DNA from 4 places in the Nocardia sp. NPDC052254 genome. Region 1 is predicted to be linked to each of the others. Evidence: riboswitches for the same ligand, from Rfam matches in the RefSeq annotation. Region 1 holds a riboswitch; each other region holds the start of a gene.

What was found. A riboswitch is a leader RNA that binds a small molecule or an ion and turns the genes downstream of it on or off. The one in region 1 is predicted to bind S-adenosylmethionine.
Region 2: linked by a shared signal. The riboswitch ahead of AB0L57_RS00295 (GNAT family N-acetyltransferase) and the one ahead of AB0L57_RS25620 (homoserine O-acetyltransferase) in region 1 are both predicted to bind S-adenosylmethionine.
Region 3: linked by a shared signal. The riboswitch ahead of AB0L57_RS05100 (aminotransferase class V-fold PLP-dependent enzyme) and the one ahead of AB0L57_RS25620 (homoserine O-acetyltransferase) in region 1 are both predicted to bind S-adenosylmethionine.
Region 4: linked by a shared signal. The riboswitch ahead of AB0L57_RS08740 (rhodanese-like domain-containing protein) and the one ahead of AB0L57_RS25620 (homoserine O-acetyltransferase) in region 1 are both predicted to bind S-adenosylmethionine.

What each region holds. Positions count from the first base shown of each region.
Region 1 is NZ_JBFAUW010000011.1:199,983-204,197, reverse strand. Features, by position in the region: gene AB0L57_RS25635 (tRNA (cytidine(34)-2'-O)-methyltransferase) at 1-292, opposite strand, end outside; gene AB0L57_RS25630 (N-acetyltransferase) at 562-1,074, shown strand; gene AB0L57_RS25625 (DUF3017 domain-containing protein) at 1,308-1,553, shown strand; gene AB0L57_RS25620 (homoserine O-acetyltransferase) at 1,621-2,775, opposite strand; SAM riboswitch class IV at 3,022-3,133, opposite strand; gene AB0L57_RS25615 (NADP-dependent isocitrate dehydrogenase) at 3,435-4,215, shown strand, end outside.
Region 2 is NZ_JBFAUW010000001.1:59,519-63,733, forward strand. Features, by position in the region: gene AB0L57_RS00285 (ABC transporter permease) at 1-310, opposite strand, end outside; gene AB0L57_RS00290 (ABC transporter substrate-binding protein) at 316-1,920, opposite strand; partial or broken gene AB0L57_RS00295 (GNAT family N-acetyltransferase) at 2,185-2,589, opposite strand; SAM riboswitch class I at 2,597-2,686, opposite strand; gene AB0L57_RS00300 (rhomboid-like protein) at 2,775-3,461, opposite strand; gene AB0L57_RS00305 (Ig-like domain-containing protein) at 3,732-4,215, shown strand, end outside.
Region 3 is NZ_JBFAUW010000002.1:30,876-35,090, reverse strand. Features, by position in the region: gene AB0L57_RS05115 (TetR family transcriptional regulator) at 1-28, shown strand, start outside; gene AB0L57_RS05110 (DUF2752 domain-containing protein) at 68-520, shown strand; gene AB0L57_RS05105 (hypothetical protein) at 538-741, shown strand; gene AB0L57_RS05100 (aminotransferase class V-fold PLP-dependent enzyme) at 726-2,168, opposite strand; SAM riboswitch class IV at 2,217-2,331, opposite strand; gene AB0L57_RS05095 (flavin reductase family protein) at 2,440-2,904, opposite strand; gene AB0L57_RS05090 (crotonase/enoyl-CoA hydratase family protein) at 3,075-3,896, shown strand; gene ppa (inorganic diphosphatase) at 3,957-4,215, opposite strand, start outside.
Region 4 is NZ_JBFAUW010000002.1:838,148-842,362, reverse strand. Features, by position in the region: gene AB0L57_RS08745 (O-succinylhomoserine sulfhydrylase) at 1-943, opposite strand, end outside; gene AB0L57_RS08740 (rhodanese-like domain-containing protein) at 1,059-1,481, opposite strand; SAM riboswitch class IV at 1,500-1,613, opposite strand; gene AB0L57_RS08735 (hypothetical protein) at 1,668-2,126, opposite strand; gene AB0L57_RS08730 (FAD-dependent oxidoreductase) at 2,403-3,809, shown strand; gene AB0L57_RS08725 (amidohydrolase family protein) at 3,861-4,215, shown strand, end outside.

The sequences.
Region 1 (4,215 bases):
GCAGGACGTCTCCGGTGCGGTAGGAGATATCGGTATTGCGAGTGGTGGCATGGGTGGTGAAGGCGAACACTCGCTCGGGTCGCAGCGATTTCCATGCGGCCGTGAGATTTTCGTGCACCGTCACCACGGCCAGATCGTGATAGTCGAGTCCGGCCCGGCGCAGCTTCGGCTCCGAAAGATCGAAGCCGAGCGGTTCGATCAGATGCAGCTCGCATCCGGTACCGGCCGCCAAACGGATCGCATTGCCCGTATTCGGCGGGATACGCGGTTCGAAGAACACCAGCTTGAGCACACCGAGACGGTACCCGCCCGCCCGGCGGCCCACGCCGCGGAGCCCGGCCTTCTGTTACCGTGACCGGCGGCCGTCTTCTGACGGCCGATCCGTTGTATCGGCACCGCGGTGTCGGTGAGTTTCGCAGGAGGTGGGTTGATGACTGTGCACGAGGCCGTTGTGCGCGCATCTGCCGGATATCTCCCCGGGGGCATCGGCTCCTTCCGCGCCGCGGCCTGATTCCGTCCTCGCCGAATCATCACCTACCGATACGAAACGGATTCGTACCATTGACCATTCGTAACTGGATCACACGCGCCGAAACCGCCGCCGACATTCCCGCCGTCCACGCGATCAACACCGCCGCATTCGACCGACCGGACGAAGCCGACCTCGTCGAGGCGTTGCGCGCGGATCCGGCCTGGATCGACGGCCTGTCGATCGTGGCGACCGCACCCGACGGCACCGTCGCCGGCTTCGCGCTGCTGACCCGCTGCCACATCGGCGACATCCCGGCCCTGTGCCTCGGGCCCTGTGCCGTATCGCCCGAGTTCCAGCGCACCGGCGCGGGAGCCGCGGCCATCCGTAACACACTGCGGACGGCGGCAGACCGTGGGGAGCATTTCGTCACAGTGCTCGGTCATCCCGAGTACTACCCACGGTTCGGCTTCCGACGGGCCGGCCAATACGGCATCGATCTGAGTATCGATGTTCCCGACGATGCGCTGATGGTCCTCGCGCTCGACGAGGATCATCCGGTTCCGTCGGGCCGTATCCGCTACGCCGCACCGTTCGGCATCTGATCGCCGCCGGGGCGTAGGCCGGCCCCATCCAGCGGCCGACCTGCGCCCCCTCTCGGCAGGGGTATTCGCTACACGGCCCCGCTCGGGGGCGCATCGCCGCTCGGTCGCGGCGGCCGCATCCGGTGGTCGTCGCGACTCGGGTCGCACATGCGAGAATCGCAGCCGTGACCGACGCGCCCACCACACAACCGCAGCATTCCAGCCCGGCGAACCGCTTCCCCCTTCATCTGCCGATGCTGCTGGTCGTTGTGGTCCTGCTGGTTGCCGTGGTCTTCGTGGCCCAGGACCGCTGGCGCCGTGGCGCGTTCTTCATCGGCGGGGCAACACTGCTCGCGGCGGCGCTGCGCTTGTGCCTGCCCACGGCCCGGGTCGGATTGCTGGCGGTGCGGAGCCGGCCCTTCGATATCGGGGCCTACACCGTTCTCGGCGGTGCCATCATCGTTCTGGCGGCAACGATCAGCAGCCTCGGCGTCGGCTGAGCCACTCGCGATCGAACCGGCCGCACCCGCTCGGCCCACTGCCGGGCCGAGCGTGGCGGCGCTGTGCTCAGGACGCGCGGGCCTCGCGCGCCGCGAGCGCCAGCTCCATGGTCTGTTCCAGCATCTTGCCGATCGCCGCGGTCTCGGTGAGGAATCCGTCGTGCCCGTCGCGGGAGTGCACCACTTCCAGGCCCTTGCAGCCGGGCAGCAGATCGGCCAGCTCCTGCTGGGTCCGCAACGGATACAACCGATCCGAGTCCACGCCGCCGACCAGGCACGGCACCGGGATGGCGGCCAGAGCGGCCTCGATACCCCCGCGGCCGCGTCCCACATCGTGGCGGTTCATCGCCTCGGTGAGCAGGATGTAGGTGGCGGCGTCGAATCGGGCGACGAGCTTGTCGGCCTGATGGTCGAGATAGCTCTGCACCGCGTAACGCCCACCGTCCCACGGGTCTTCCGTGCCCTGAGCGGTGTTGGCGAACCGGTGATCGAGTTCGAATTCGGTGCGGTAGGTCAGGTGTGCGATACGGCGCGCGACCCCCAGTCCGGCCCGCGGGCTGCGGCCCGTGCCGTGATACTCGCCGCCCTGCCAGTCCGGATCGGATGTGATCGCGGCGATCTGCGTGGTCTGGGTGCCGATCTGGTCGGCGGTCGCGCGGGCGCCGACGGCCAGGACCAGGGCGGCGTCGACACGATCGGGGTGACCGGCCATCCACTCCAGCACCCGCATGCCGCCCATGGAACCGCCGACCACCGCGGCCGTGCGGGCGATACCCAGCAGATCCAGCAGCACGACCTCGGCCTCGACCTGATCGCGGATCGAGATCTCGGGAAACCGCGTGCCCCAGGGCTTTCCGTCCGGTGCCGGGGAGGCGGGCCCGGTGCTGCCCTGACAGCCGCCGAGCACATTCGTCGCGATGACACACCAGCGATCGGTATCGAGCGCCGCGCCGGGGCCGACCAGGCCGTCCCACCAGCCCGGCAGCGCGTGCCGATCGTCCGGCCGTCCGCAGACGTGCGAGTCACCGGTCAGGGCGTGCTCGACCAGGACCACGTTGTCGAGTTCGGGCGAGAGCTCACCCCAGCGCTGGACGGCCAGCTCCACGCCGGGCACGACCGCGCCGTTCTCCAGCCGGACCTCGCCGATCGCGATGACTCCCAGACTGCCGTCCGGGGGTGGTAGCAGCGCGGTTGCGCCCGCGCGGGACGCACTCGATTCGATACTCACGGTCACCGCGCCTGCCACACGGGGTGGTCGATTCCGGCCGCCACCATCGGTCTGCGGGCCGGCCGGGGCATGGCACCGGCGGCCGCCAGATCGGCGCGCGACGGGTGCGCGCGCGAGGTCGAAGCAGCACGGACGACGAGGGAACACACATCCCCGATCGTAGCGACACGCCTGGAACGCGCTGCCGCCTCTACACACTTGCCGCGGGGCACGGTGAACTCACTCACTGGTTGCTCCTGATAGTCGCGCTTGCTCTCGGCTTTCGAGAGCCCGGTCAATCACCCGGAGCACCCCACCGCAACTGGAGGGTTGCCGGCCAGCGAGCCGGGGCTTGGCGCTGGCACTCATGACCTGACGTGGATGTTAACAATCGGCCCCGGTGGACGCGAGAGTTGGGCTCGCCCGATTCCGCGCGGACAACCGGGTCGATCGCCCCGGTGCGAGATGGTCGGTGTGACGTGCGACTCCCTCAATGGGGCGGCCCCTGTCATTGAGACCCAGCGCACCAGTACGCTTGTCTTGTTTAGCACCAGGCGTCTCGTGGACAACGCGGGGCGTATACGTTGTCTGTTGAACAGCTGGGGTCCGCTCACAAGCGTGCTCGCCTGGCCGTGCAATGGGAGCACACCTTCCTTAGGAGGACACGAAGATCCATGTCCAAGATCAAGGTTGAAGGGACCGTCGTCGAACTCGACGGCGACGAGATGACCCGGATCATCTGGCAGTTCATCAAGGACAAGCTGATCCATCCGTACCTCGATGTGAACCTCGAGTACTACGACCTGGGCATCGAATACCGCGACAAGACCGACGACCAGGTCACCGTCGATGCGGCCAATGCCATCAAGAAACACGGTGTCGGCGTCAAATGCGCCACCATCACCCCCGACGAGGCTCGGGTCGAGGAGTTCAATCTCAAGAAGATGTGGCGTTCGCCGAACGGCACGATTCGTAACATCCTCGGCGGCACCATCTTCCGCGCCCCGATCATCATCTCCAATGTGCCGCGCCTGGTGCCGGGCTGGACCAAGCCGATCATCATCGGCCGTCACGCCTTCGGTGACCAGTACCGCGCCACGGACTTCAAGGTGCATCAGGCCGGCACCGTCACGATCCAGTTCACCCCGGAGGACGGCTCCGAGCCGATCGTCCACGAAGTGGTGAAGATGCCCGAGGACGGCGGCGTCGTCATGGGTATGTACAACTTCAAGAAGTCCATCGAGGACTTCGCGCGGGCCTCGCTGAACTACGGCCTGCAGCAGAACTACCCGGTCTACATGTCGACCAAGAACACCATCCTGAAGGCCTACGACGGCATGTTCAAGGATACGTTCCAGGAAGTCTTCGAGACCGAGTTCAAGCAGGAGTTCGAGGCCGCCGGTCTCACCTACGAGCACCGTCTGATCGACGACATGGTCGCCTCCGCCCTGAAGT
Region 2 (4,215 bases), on a different contig from region 1:
CCAGCGTGGCGGGAATCGACTGTGCCAGTGCGCCCGTCACCGGTTGCCCGGTGTTCAGCGAGTGGCCGAGGTCGCCCCGCACGGCGTGGGTGAGCGCGGTCCAATACTGTTCCGGCACCGAGCGATCCAGCCCGTACCTGGCCTTCAACTCGGCGATCGCGGCCGGGTCGGGGACCGCGCCCGGATCCGCGTCGACGGCCATCTGTACCGGATCCGACGGCAGCAGGAACAGCACCGCGAAGGAGACGGTGAAGGCCGCCCACAGCACTCCGGCGGCCTGCAGGACGCGCACGATCACATACCGGGTCAGCGGATTCATCGGGTACTCAGCCAGGTGTCGTGGAACTGCAGCCGCGCCGAGGCCTCGAACCTCAGGTCGTGCACGGCGGCCGAGCGTCCGATCGCTTGCGACAGTTCGATGGTCGGCAGCCACAGCCCGTTGTCGATCACCGACCGCTGGGCCGCGGCGACGAGTGCGCCGCGCGCCGCCGGATCGGTGGTCGAGAGTTGGTCGGCGAGCGCTCGATCCAGTGCTGCGATGGGCTCGCGCTGGTTGAGATTCCGCTGGCCCCGGCCGAAGGTGGTGCGCAGGATGTCGCCGTCCGCGCGAGTGGTGTTGTAGTAGGTGGTGTCGAAATCTCCGGCATTCTGCCGCGCCGTGTATTCCCCCGCGGCCGCGAGTTCGAGCCGCAGATCCACCCCGATGGAGCGTAGTTGCTGCTGGACCAGTTCGAGCGTTGCCCGATTGGCGGCGAACGCGGTGCTGAACAGCACGCCGAACGACAGTCGACGCCCGTCCTTCACGCGGATACCGTCGCCGCCGGGCGCCCATCCGGCGTTGTCGAGGAGGTGGCGGGCCTGCTCCGGGTCGTAGCCGATCGAGTTCGAAAGATCCACGTATCCGGGCGTTTTCGAGGCGAGTGCTCCGGTCGCCGGCAGGAACTGTGGTCCCAGGACCGTATCCACCAGCTGTGTGCGGTCGATTCCGTGCAACAGGGCTTGGCGCACCGCGGCGTCCGACAGCGGTGCCCGGCTCAGATTCGGCTGCAGTCCGAACGGGACGCCCGGATTCGAGGCGAACTGCACCTCGGCGCCGGTCGCCTCGAGCTGCGGAACATCCTGTGGCAGTGCGTCACTGACGGCATCGAGCTGATTCGACGACAGGCTTCCGGTACGTACGCCGGCCTCGGGAACCACCGTGAATTCGATGCGATCCAGATACGCCTCACCAGGGTGTGCGAAGACCGCCGAACCCCATCGGTAACCGGGACGTCTGGCCAGGGTCGCGGAGATGTCCTGCCGGTATCCCGCGTAGACGAACGGGCCGCTGCCGATATCGTCGCCGAGGCAGCGCTGTTCGGCCGGTTTCGCCGTGGTGACATCGGCGAGAATGCCCAGCTGTGGCGTCGAGGACGCCTGCAGGAATTGGGCATTCGGCGCGTCGAAGCGAATGTCGGCGGTGAGGGGATCGATCACCGTGGTGCCCGCGTAGCCGGCCAGATAACTGGCCCCCAGCGGCGCTTTCGCCGTGGTGAGGGTGTGGGCGATGGCGTCGAAGTTCTTCTGCACGGAGGTGGCGGTCAGCGGCGTGCCGTCGCTGAAGGTGACATCCGGCCGTAGATGGAATGTGAAGCTCTTCGCGTCCGGGCTCACCTGCCAGCTGGTGGCCAGCCACGGTGTGATCTCGCCGGTCGCCGGGTTCTGATCGGTGAGCGAGTCCACGATCTGCCGAGTCACGTAGAGGGTCTGGTTGGTGCCGGCCTGGGCCGGGTCCGAGCAGGTCGGAGCCTGGGACAGTCCGTAACGCAGGGTGCCTCCCGGCTGCGGTGGACCGGCATCGCCACCGCCGGAGGCGGGTGTGCAGGCGGCGATCGCCAGCGTCGCGGTGACCGCGCTCGCCAGCGAGAGGATTCGTTTCATTCGGTGACTCCGAGAGGATCGATACGGCGGGCGGCCGGCGCCGCGACCCGGGCCGGTGGGTCGGCGTCGGCAGCAGGAATTTCAGGCGGGAACGGGCCCGCTGGGTATCGGCCGATACCGCAATCCGGAACGGGCCGGGCCGTACCCACCGTCGCGCCCGAACCGGCTGCGGCGCAGCGGTATTGCGGCCGAGCGTGTCGGGTACTTCTCGAACGCGTGCACGAGCGGTCCGGACGGCGACGACACCGCCGGCTCGAGGGCGGTGTATCCGGCGCGGCGGGACAGGGCGACCGCTTCCGGTTGCCGTGGGCCGGTGGTGAGGAGGATCCGGCGATAGCCGCGGCGCAGCGCCTCGGCCTCGAGTTCGGCGAGGACGAGACTCGCCAGCCCGCGGCGGCGGTGTTCGGGCGCGGTCCAGATGCGCTCGAGCTCGGCGGTCCGTTCGTCGTGGCGTCGGAACGCCCCGCCCGCGACGGGTTCGCCGTCCTCGACGACCACCAGCAGATCACCGTGCGGGGCCGCGAAATCGGCGGCCGGGTGGTTCACCAGATCCGCGTGCACCGCACCGGCGCTGCCGCCGTAGCGGCCGCTGTATTCGATGGCCAGTCCGGCGAGCAGCGGCGCGACCATCGGATCGTTCCGGTGGACGTGAAAAACGGTGCGTACCATGATATTTCCTCCATCGGTCCCGGCGGTAGCACCCACACCCCGCAGGGGGTTGCTGCGACGTCGGCGAGCCGGGTCTCTCGATCGCTCTGGATGGGCGGAATGTCACGCTAGGCGAATCTCGATGCGCGGTCAGCACTCTGGATCGGGCTGAATCCAATCCTTGTCGCGGACATCGCGCGGCGATGTCATGACCGATGTCGCACGGATCCGGCGATCGCGCGCAACGCGGCCACCGGATCCCATGGCCCCGGCCGACCTCGGGTCAGTGGATAGCAGGCGAACCCGAGCGTCATCGCGCTGAAATGGCCGATGTCGGTGAAGGTTCGGTTCGAGAACACCGGAATCGCGTAGAAGACGATCACCCCGACGAGATAGAGGTAGCGCCACGGCGACGCGATCCGGTACACCAGCACCGCCACCACACCCGCGAGGGCATAACTCACCCCGTAATCGAGAGTGTTCACCGCCGATGGCGGTGCGTACCCGTGACGGATGGCCCAGTAGAGCACGCCTTCGCTGATGTAGGTCGCGCCCACATGGGCGATCACCAGCACGATCAGCCAGCGCAGCGTTCCCAGCCAGCGCTCGGCCTGAGCGTGGAAGATGCTGTAGGTGACCGCGTACCCGAGCCAGCCGCCGCCCGCGAGCCAGAAGGCGCTGGTGACCAGCACCCGGAACGGATCCTCTCGCAGGTGGTGCAGATTGGTCGACCGGTTGCCGAGCAGGATCTGCGCGTCCTGCGGCGACAGGTGCCGCACCACCACGGTGGACACCAGCAGGATGGCCAGCCAGATGTAGGTCCCCGGCGCACTGCGCACATAGCGTCCGACCGTGACCGGCACGCTTTTCCATCGCAGGCCTGTTCTCGACATCGGATACCTTCCTGGCGATCCGCGGTTCACCCCAACTGTCGGCCGTCGCCGCGATCCCGGAATCACCCGGATGGGGTGAGACGGCCACACCGTGCGGAATGCCGCTAATCCGACAAAATGCCTGGTCCGGGAATGCCGGGCGCGCGAAGTCGGGCGCCGACACGTACTCTGCTGCTGCGGCGCGAAACCGGATTCGTGGTGTCCACTGGAGATGGTGGTTTCCGGTGGGCGCAGCGCATGCGTGGGTGGCGAGCAGAGGGCGGTGATGGCGTGCGTGGACGTCGATCTCTACTGGTGGTGTCGGCGATCATGGCGGCGATCGTCGTCGCGGCCACGGGTTGCGGAGACTCCGGCGGTGGTTCCTCGTCGGCACCGGGGGCCAAGGCCCCGGAATTCACCGCGCCGGCCACCATCGATGTGCCCGCGGCCGATCACGGACCGCTCAATCCGTCGGCGCCGATCGTGGTGAATTCCGCCGACGGGATGCTCACCGCGGTCACCGTCACCGATGCCGACGGCAAGCCCGTGAACGGCGCCTACGCCGCGGACCGGCACAGCTGGACCTCCAAGGACCCGCTCGGTTACGGGGTGAGCTATCGCGTCGCCGCCGAGGCGGTGGATCTGGCCCAGATCGCGACCGACAAGACCTTCACCGTGAACACGATCGACGCCGCGCACAAGGCCTACGCCAATGTGGTCCCGGCACCGGATGTGGTGGCCGACACCGGAATCGGGGTCGGCCAGCCGATGGTGT
Region 3 (4,215 bases), on a different contig from region 1:
CACCGCACCGGTGACCGCGCACCGGTGAGTGTGGCGGCTGCCGGTCGCCGCCGATTACCGTGAGGTTGTGGACATCGCGCATCGGGCTCCCGCATCGCCGTCGGGATCGCGGACCGGTTGGCGGACGGCGGGAATGCCGGTGCTGGTCGCCGGGGCCGCGGCGGGTGCGGCGGTCCTGCTGCATTTCCGCGATCCGCATACGCACGGTTCCTACGGAATCTGCCCCTTCTACGCACTCACCGGTTGGTGGTGCCCGGGGTGCGGCGGCCTGCGGGCGATGCACAACCTCACCGAGGGTCGGCTGCTCGATGCCGTGCACAGCAATGTCTTCCTGCTACCGCTGCTGGTCACCGTGGTGTTCTGGTGGGGCCGGTGGGCGTTCGGCCGTTGGCGCGGACGGCCCGACGGGACCTTCCCGTTCACTGTCGGCCAGCGTGGGCAGTGGGTGCTGATCGGCGCCCTCGTGGTGTTCACCGTGGTACGCAACACACCCCTGGGCACCTGGCTGGCCCCTGCCTAGCCGGGCATGCTGAAGATATGGCCGAAGCGGAGACCACTGATTCGTTGAAGACACGAGTGCGCGCGAAAATGCTGCGCCAGCTGAACGAGGACGGTGCACCCGACCCCGAACAGGACGATCCGCGCCAGATCGCCATCGAAGAGGACCTCGAGGCGCTCGATTCCGTCACCGATGGCGATCCGCTGGTGGAGGAGCTGGCCGCGCGCTATCTGGTGCCCTGAGGATCTCGGACCGTGCAGGGCGCGGCGCCGGGTCGGGATTCGGTGAGACCCGCCCGGGTCTCCGGTAGCGCAGACCACTGCCCGTCGGCGCGGGTGTAATTCCAGCGGGCCCCGTCCCGGACCAGTCGATGCAGCGCGTCGATCAGGCGGTCCACATCGGCGACCGAGGTGCCCAGGCCGACACTGGCGCGGACCGCCCCGTCGACTCCCAGCCGCCGCAGCAGCGGATGTGCGCAGAATTTGCCGTCCCGCACACCGATGCCGTACTCCGCCGACAGATATGCCGCGATCCGGCCCGGCTCGAATCCGTCGATGGTGAACGCGACGATGCCGACACTGTCCGTGCTGTCGTCGAAGATGCGCAGAAACTCCAGTCCCGCAGTGGTTTCCAGACCGTCGCGCAGTCGCTGGATCAGGTGGTGCTCATGTTCGACCACTGCCTGTTCGTCGAGGTCCGCCAGGGTCTCGCAGGCCGCCGCGACCGCCGCCGCCCCCAGCACGTTCGGGGACCCCGCCTCGTGCCGCTGAGGTGCGCACGCCCAACGGACATCCTCGGTGGTCACGGTGGTGACCGCGCCGCCGCCGGCCAGATATGGCGGCGCCGCGTCGAGCCAATCGCGCCGGCCGACGAGCACGCCGGCACCGAACGGGGCGTAGAGCTTGTGCCCGGAGAAGGCGAGATAGTCGATTCCGGATGAACTCGCCTGCAGATCGATGCGCCGGTGCGGTGCCAGCTGCGCGGCGTCGACGAGGATCCGCGCTCCGCACTCGTGTGCGAGCGTCGTCAGTTCCGCCAGCGGCAGCACCTCGCCGGTCACATTCGAGGCGCCCGTAATCGCAAGCAGTGCAGCGGGTTCGGCGCGCAGTTCGGCCTCGATGCGGCGGAGCGTCTCGGCGATCGTGGTGGCGGCACGCACCACTCGGCGGCCGCCGCAGGTCCAGGGCAGGAAGTTCGCGTGGTGCTCGATGTCGAGGACCACGGTGTCGCCCGGGACGCAGGAGGCGAGCAGATTCAGCGAGTCGGTGGTGTTGCGGGTGAAGACGACGACCTGATCGGCGGCCGCGTGCACCGCACGGGCCACCGAATTGCGCGCGGCCTCATAGCAATCGGTGCTGATCCGCGAGGCGTAGCCGGCGCCGCGGTGCACGCTGGCGTAGTAGGGGAGCAGTTCGTTCACCCGGTCGGTGACCCGGGCCAGAGCCGGTGTGCTGGCGGCGTAGTCGAAATTGGCGTAGGTCGTGAATCCGCCCTGCACCAGGGGAACTCGGAGCTCACAGCCGGAGACGCGGGCGATCGGGTCGCCGGTTCGGCAGGCGCGGGTGGTGTTGCCGGAGCACCCGGATTCAGCCCGGTTATGGTGCGCGGCAACGGTTTCGGTGGCCGAATCGGCGTCGGGGACGGCAATGTCGGAGACAGCAGTACTCATCGGGACAATCCCTCGGTCCTGGGACTCCGGGAGTGCAACGATGATCGGAGTCCGCGCTTGCCGTGTTCGGTCGAACAAACGGCCAGGTCGTCACCCGGAGCACCCCACCGCGGAGGAGGGTTGCCGACCAGCGAGCCGGGGCTTGATGCTGGCACTCATGACCTGAGCCGAGACTGGCAGACGGCGTGGCGGATTGTCAAGCGCCGTGGCGGACGGAGGGTTGCCGCGTATTCGCGCCGGCGCGAATGCCCGCCTCCACAATCTTTGGGTGTCAGTCCAATCCGGCCGGGCGGTGATATGTGCCGTTGTAGTACAGCAGCGGGTTGCGCATCGGCTCGTCCGCGGTGTCGTCGTGTACCCGGGTCACCAGGCCGACCACCAGGGTGTGATCGCCGATGGGGATCAGCCGATGCACCGTGGCGCGTACCCAGATCGGTGTGTCGTGCAGGACCGGTTCACCGGTCTCGAGCGTCGACCACAACGCAGGATCGGTGAACCGGTGTTCGGCCGATCGCGAAAACCGTTGTGCCAGATGTTGTTGATGTTCGCCGAGAAAGTGGACCACTACGGAATCGGCCTGTGACATCGCATCGATCGACGAGGACCTGTGCGCGATGTTGAACGAGATGAGTGGCGGATCCAGCGACAGCGAGGCGAATGAGGTGGCGGTGAAACCCACCGGCCGATCCGGGCGGGCGAGGGTGACGATTGTCACGCCGGCCGGATAGTGCCGCATGGCGGATCGATACTGTGCCGCGGTGATGCCGTCATCGCTGGGGCCGAGATCTGCGACCTCGGCATCGGGTCGCTGGGAACTGCTCACGGTTCCAAACTACGTCCTGTGCCCCGTGACATATTCCGGACCGCTGCGCCCGAGCCTGCGAACTGCCCCGATACGCTGTAAGAATGACTGATTGGAAGGCTTTCGAGGTCGATCGCACCGGTGCTGTCGCGCGCGTGACGCTGACCGGGCCCGGCAAGGGCAATGCGATGGGACCGGACTTCTGGAGCGAACTGCCGCAGATCTTCGCCGAACTGGACGCGGACGCCGAGATCCGGGCGATCGTACTGACCGGATCGGGTAAGAACTTCTCCTATGGTCTGGATCTGCCGGCCATGAGCCCGACATTCGGCCCACTGCTGGGCGAGAAGGCCCTGGCCGCGCCGCGCACCGATTTCCTGCACGAGATCCGGCGCATGCAGGATTCGGTGACCGCGGTCGCGAACTGCCGCAAACCCGTCATCGCGGCGGTGTCCGGCTGGTGCGTCGGTGGTGGTCTGGATCTGATCGCCGCTGCCGACATCCGGCTGGCCAGTGCCGAGGCGAGCTTCAGTCTGCGCGAGGCGAAGGTCGCGATCGTGGCCGATATCGGTTCGCTGCATCGGCTGCCGGACATCATCGGCGAGGGGCATCTGCGCGAACTCGCCTTCACCGGCAAGGACATCGACGCGGCGCGAGCCGAGAAGATCGGCCTGATCAACGACGTCCACCCCGACCAGGAGGCGGTGCTGGCGGCCGCGCAGGAACTGGCCGAGGAGATCGCCGCGAACCCGCCACTGGTCGTGCAGGGCATCAAGGACGTCCTCGATCAGCCCAAGGCGGGCAAGATCGCCGACGGTCTGCGCTACGTTTCGGCGTGGAATGCGGCGTTCCTGCCCTCGGAAGATCTCACCGAGGCGATTCAGGCCGTGTTCGAGAAGCGCAGCCCGGTCTTCCGCGGCAAGTAGCGGCGGGCAATCGGCGGTCCCGCGACGGCGCTCGCGAAGACGAGCGCCGTCGGACGCCGATCAGTGCCCGCCCTGCTCCTGCAGTCGCTTGTACGCCTCGTCGGTGAGGGTCTCGGCCTTGGCGCGGTTGTCCCAGCCGTCGACCTTGACCCACTTTCCGGGCTCGAGATCCTTGTAGTGCTCGAAGAAGTGCTCGATGGCCTTGCGCTCGAATTCCGGGATGTCGTTCACATCCTGGATGTGGTCCCAGCGCTTGTCGCCGGCCGGAACCGCCACCAGCTTCTCGTCGCCGCCGGCCTCGTCGCTCATCAGCAGCACG
Region 4 (4,215 bases), on a different contig from region 1:
CGCCCGACATCTGCGAGGTGGCCAGCTCGTGCTGCGGATGCGAGGTGAGGAACGGGTACTTGGTCCACGCGACCGCCGGATGCTGCTCCAGGAACTGCGCGACGGCCAGTGCGGACCGCGTCGACTGCCGCACTCGCAGCGGCATGGTCTCCAGGCCCTTGAGCAGGGTCCAGGCATTGAACGGGCTCAGCGCCGGACCGGTGTGCCGCATCAGGTTCTTGACGGGGCCGTTGATGTATTCGCTGTCGCCCAGGATCGCGCCGCCGAGCACCCGGCCCTGACCGTCGATGTGCTTGGTGCCCGAATACACCACCACATCGGCGCCCAGATCGAGGCTGCGCTGCAGCAGCGGCGTCGCGAAGACGTTGTCCAGCACCACTTTCGCGCCGGCGGCATGGGCCAGCTCGCTCACCCGGCGCACATCGACGAGGGTCTGCATCGGGTTCGAGGGCGTCTCGAAGAAGACGGCGGCCGTCGGCTGCGACAGCGCCTGTTCCCACTGCTCGAGATCCTCACCGTCGACGAAGACGGTTTCCACACCCCAGCGCGGCAGGATCTCGTTGCACACCACGAAACAGGAGCCGAACAGGCTGCGCGCGGCGACCAGCCGATCGCCCTGTCCGAGCAGTGCGGCCAGTGCGGTGAACACCGCCGACATACCGCTCGCGGTCGCGAAGCAGGCTTCGGCGCCTTCGAGCAGCCGCATCCGCTCCTCGAACATGGCGACGGTCGGATTGCCGTAGCGCGAATAGACGAAATGCTCGATATCGCCGGTGAAGGCCGCCTCCGCCGCCTCCGCGCTCTCATAGACGAATCCGGAGGACAGATACAGCGCCTCGGAGGTCTCCTCGAATCCGGAGCGCCGCACCCCGCCGCGCACACCCAGTGTCGCGGGGCCCACACCCTCGGGTAGCGGACGATCGAATGCACCGCCGGTGATCATGAATGCCTCCCATCGACCCGGCGGACCGGGCTCGCCGGGAACAGCGCCCGACTACGTGAAATCAATTGCCACACAGGGCCTTCTCCTGCGGTGCCGGCAGCTGAGGAAACGCCGCTCACGACTGCCGCCAGGGCAGCCCGAGCGCGCGCCAGCCCGCACCGCCGCGATGACCGTCGGCGTCCAGCGGTCCCTCGAAACCCTCCAGCACGTTGTAGGAGGGCGCGAATCCGGCCGCGGTGGCGGCGGTGGCCGCTCCGATCGAGCGCTGGCCCGAACGGCACAGGAAGATCACCGGGGCATCGCTGTCGATGCCTCGATCGGCCAGCAGCTGTTGCAGCTGGGCCACGAAATCCGGATTGGGCGACCCACCGAAATCGACCCACTCGATCAGCGCCGTCGGCCGTTCGATCGCGGCGGTGTCCGGTACACCGACGAATCGCCACTCGGCCTCGGTGCGCACATCCACCAGCACCGCATCGGCATTGTCGCGCAACAACTCCCACGCCTGCCCGGGCGTGATGTCACCGGCGTAGCTCACTTGTCGAACCTCCTACGGAATCCGCACTTGCCGTGTCCGGTCGGACCACGGCCTGGTCGTCACCCGGAGCACCCCACCGCGGAGGAGGGTTGCCGGCCAGCGAGCCGGGGCTTGGCGCTGGCACTCATGACCTGAACCGAGAATGCCTGGTCACAGGGTAGATTGTCAAACGCCGACCGGTCGGAATCATGCATTGCCACATACCAGCCAGACCCCCTTCTCCTGGACGAAATTCCAGTTCGCCACGCTCTTGCGACCATCGATCTGGCTGGTCACCGAGGCGGTGGCGTGGTCGCCGTCGATCTTCACCGCATCGACTCCGGCGAGTTCGTACTTCTTGCCGACCGAGTCCGGACCCAGCGGCGATTTCTTCTCGTCGAAGTTCGCGCATTCGGTGGTCTTGCGCCGGTCGGCGTCGGAATCGCTTCGGGCCGTGGCGAAGTTGCGCGCGGCCACGGCGACCCGATCGGTATCTGTGACATTGTTCTCGACCGGGCGGGCGAGCGCGAGGACGACGACAGCGATCACCGCGATCCCGGCGATGACCACGGCGATCAGGAACGGCATCGCCGAACGCGTGGCCTCACGCTGATCGATCGGGATTGCCGGATCGTCGCGCGGGGTTTCCTGATCGCTGTCGCTCATGGGGTCGATCATCCCCGGCGGGCCGAAGTGTCGAAGATCACGCCTGCGTTTTTCGGCGGGCACCGGGAACAGCTGCGATGTACACCACCGATAGAATCGGCAGAACTCCGGCCATATCCGGTGCACGGATCGGATGGTTCCGGGCGCGGCAACGAAGCAGCGCCGGCACCACAGCCAACCGGGCAGATTCCGGCCCGCACGTCAACTTAGCCTAAGCTAAGAAAGACGGCTGAGATTAAAAAGACGAGTGTTTTCGACCAAAGGGTGCGCGTAGAAATGACCGAACACGCTGGAACGAATGGCGGCGCGATCGACCGCCCCCTGCGCATCGCGATCGTGGGTGCCGGACCGGCCGGTATCTATGCCGCCGACGCGCTGATGAAGTCCGATGTCGAGGCGAGCATCGATCTCTACGAGCGGATGCCCGCGCCCTTCGGACTGATCCGCTACGGCGTCGCCCCCGACCACCCCCGCATCAAGGGCATCATCACCGCCCTGCACAAGGTGCTCGACAAGCCTGAGGTCCGCCTGCTCGGCAACATCGACTACGGCAGCGACATCGACCTCGAGGACCTGCGGCGTTTCTATGACGCGGTGATCTTCTCCACCGGTGCGAACGCCGACCGCGCACTCGGCGTCCCCGGTATCGACCTCGACGGCAGCTATGGCGCCGCGGACTTCGTGTCCTGGTACGACGGTCACCCGGATGTGCCGCGCAGCTGGCCGCTGGACGCGGAGAAGGTCGCGGTCCTCGGCGTCGGCAACGTCGCGCTCGATGTCGCCCGTGTGCTGGCCAAGACCGGTGACGAGCTGCTGCCGACCGAGATCCCGCCGAACGTCTACGAGGGCCTGAAGAACAACAAGGCGCTCGAGGTGCACGTCTTCGGTCGCCGCGGTCCCGCCCAGGCCAAGTTCACCCCGCTCGAGCTTCGCGAACTCGATCACTCGCCGAACATCGAGGTGATCGTCGAGCCCGAGGACATCGACTACGACGAGGGGTCGGAAGCCGCGCGCCGCCACTCCAAGCAGGTCGACATGGTCTGCAACACCCTCGAGCAGTGGGCCATCCGCGATGTCGGCGACCGTCCGCACAAGCTGTTCCTGCACTTCTTCGAATCCCCCGCCGAGGTGCTCGGCGCCGACGGCAAGGTGGTGGGCCTGCGCACCGAGCGCACGACCCTCGACGGCACCGGCAACGTCAAGGGCACCGGCACCCACAGGGACTGGGACGTCCAGGCGATCTACCGTGCCGTGGGCTACCTGTCGCAGAACATCCCGGCGCTGCCGTTCGACGATCAGGCCGGAACCGTCCCCAACGAGGCCGGGCGTGTGCTCGCCGACGACTCCGCCGAGGACCCCGCTCAGCGCTTCCTGCCGCAGACCTATGTCACCGGCTGGATCAAGCGCGGTCCGGTCGGCCTGATCGGGCACACCAAGGGCGATGCGAACGAGACCATCGCCTGCCTGCTCGACGATGCCGCCGCCTTCACCCCCGCCGCCGAGCCCGATCCGGAGGCGATCCTGAAGTTCCTGGAGGAGAAGGGCATCCCGTTCACCACCTGGGCCGGCTGGTACCGCCTGGATGCGCACGAGCGCGCCCTCGGCGAGCCGGAGGGCCGCGAGCGGGTCAAGGTCGTCGAGCGCGAGGACATGCTGCGCGCCAGCGAGCCGCACAAGGTGTGAACATCACACACCCGATCCGCATTCGTCACCGACCTGAGGCATGCTGATCACGTGTTCGATTCACACGTTCACATCATCGACCCGCGGTATCCGCTGATCGAGAATCAGGGCTACCTGCCGCAGCCGTACACCATCGGCGACTATCGCAAGCGCATGGCGAATTTCGATGTCGACGGTGGTGCGGTGGTGAGCGCGTCCTTCCAGGGCGCCGACTCCACCTTCATGATCGCGGCACTGGCCGAACTCGGTCCGAACTGGGTCGGGGTGATCAATCTGCCCCCGGATGTCACCGACGAGCAGATCCTCGCGCTGGATCGTGCCGGGGTGCGGGCCATCCGGTTCAACCTCAAGCGCGCCGCGGTCGACATCGTCACGCTGACCATGCAGGCCCTGCGCGCCTACGAAC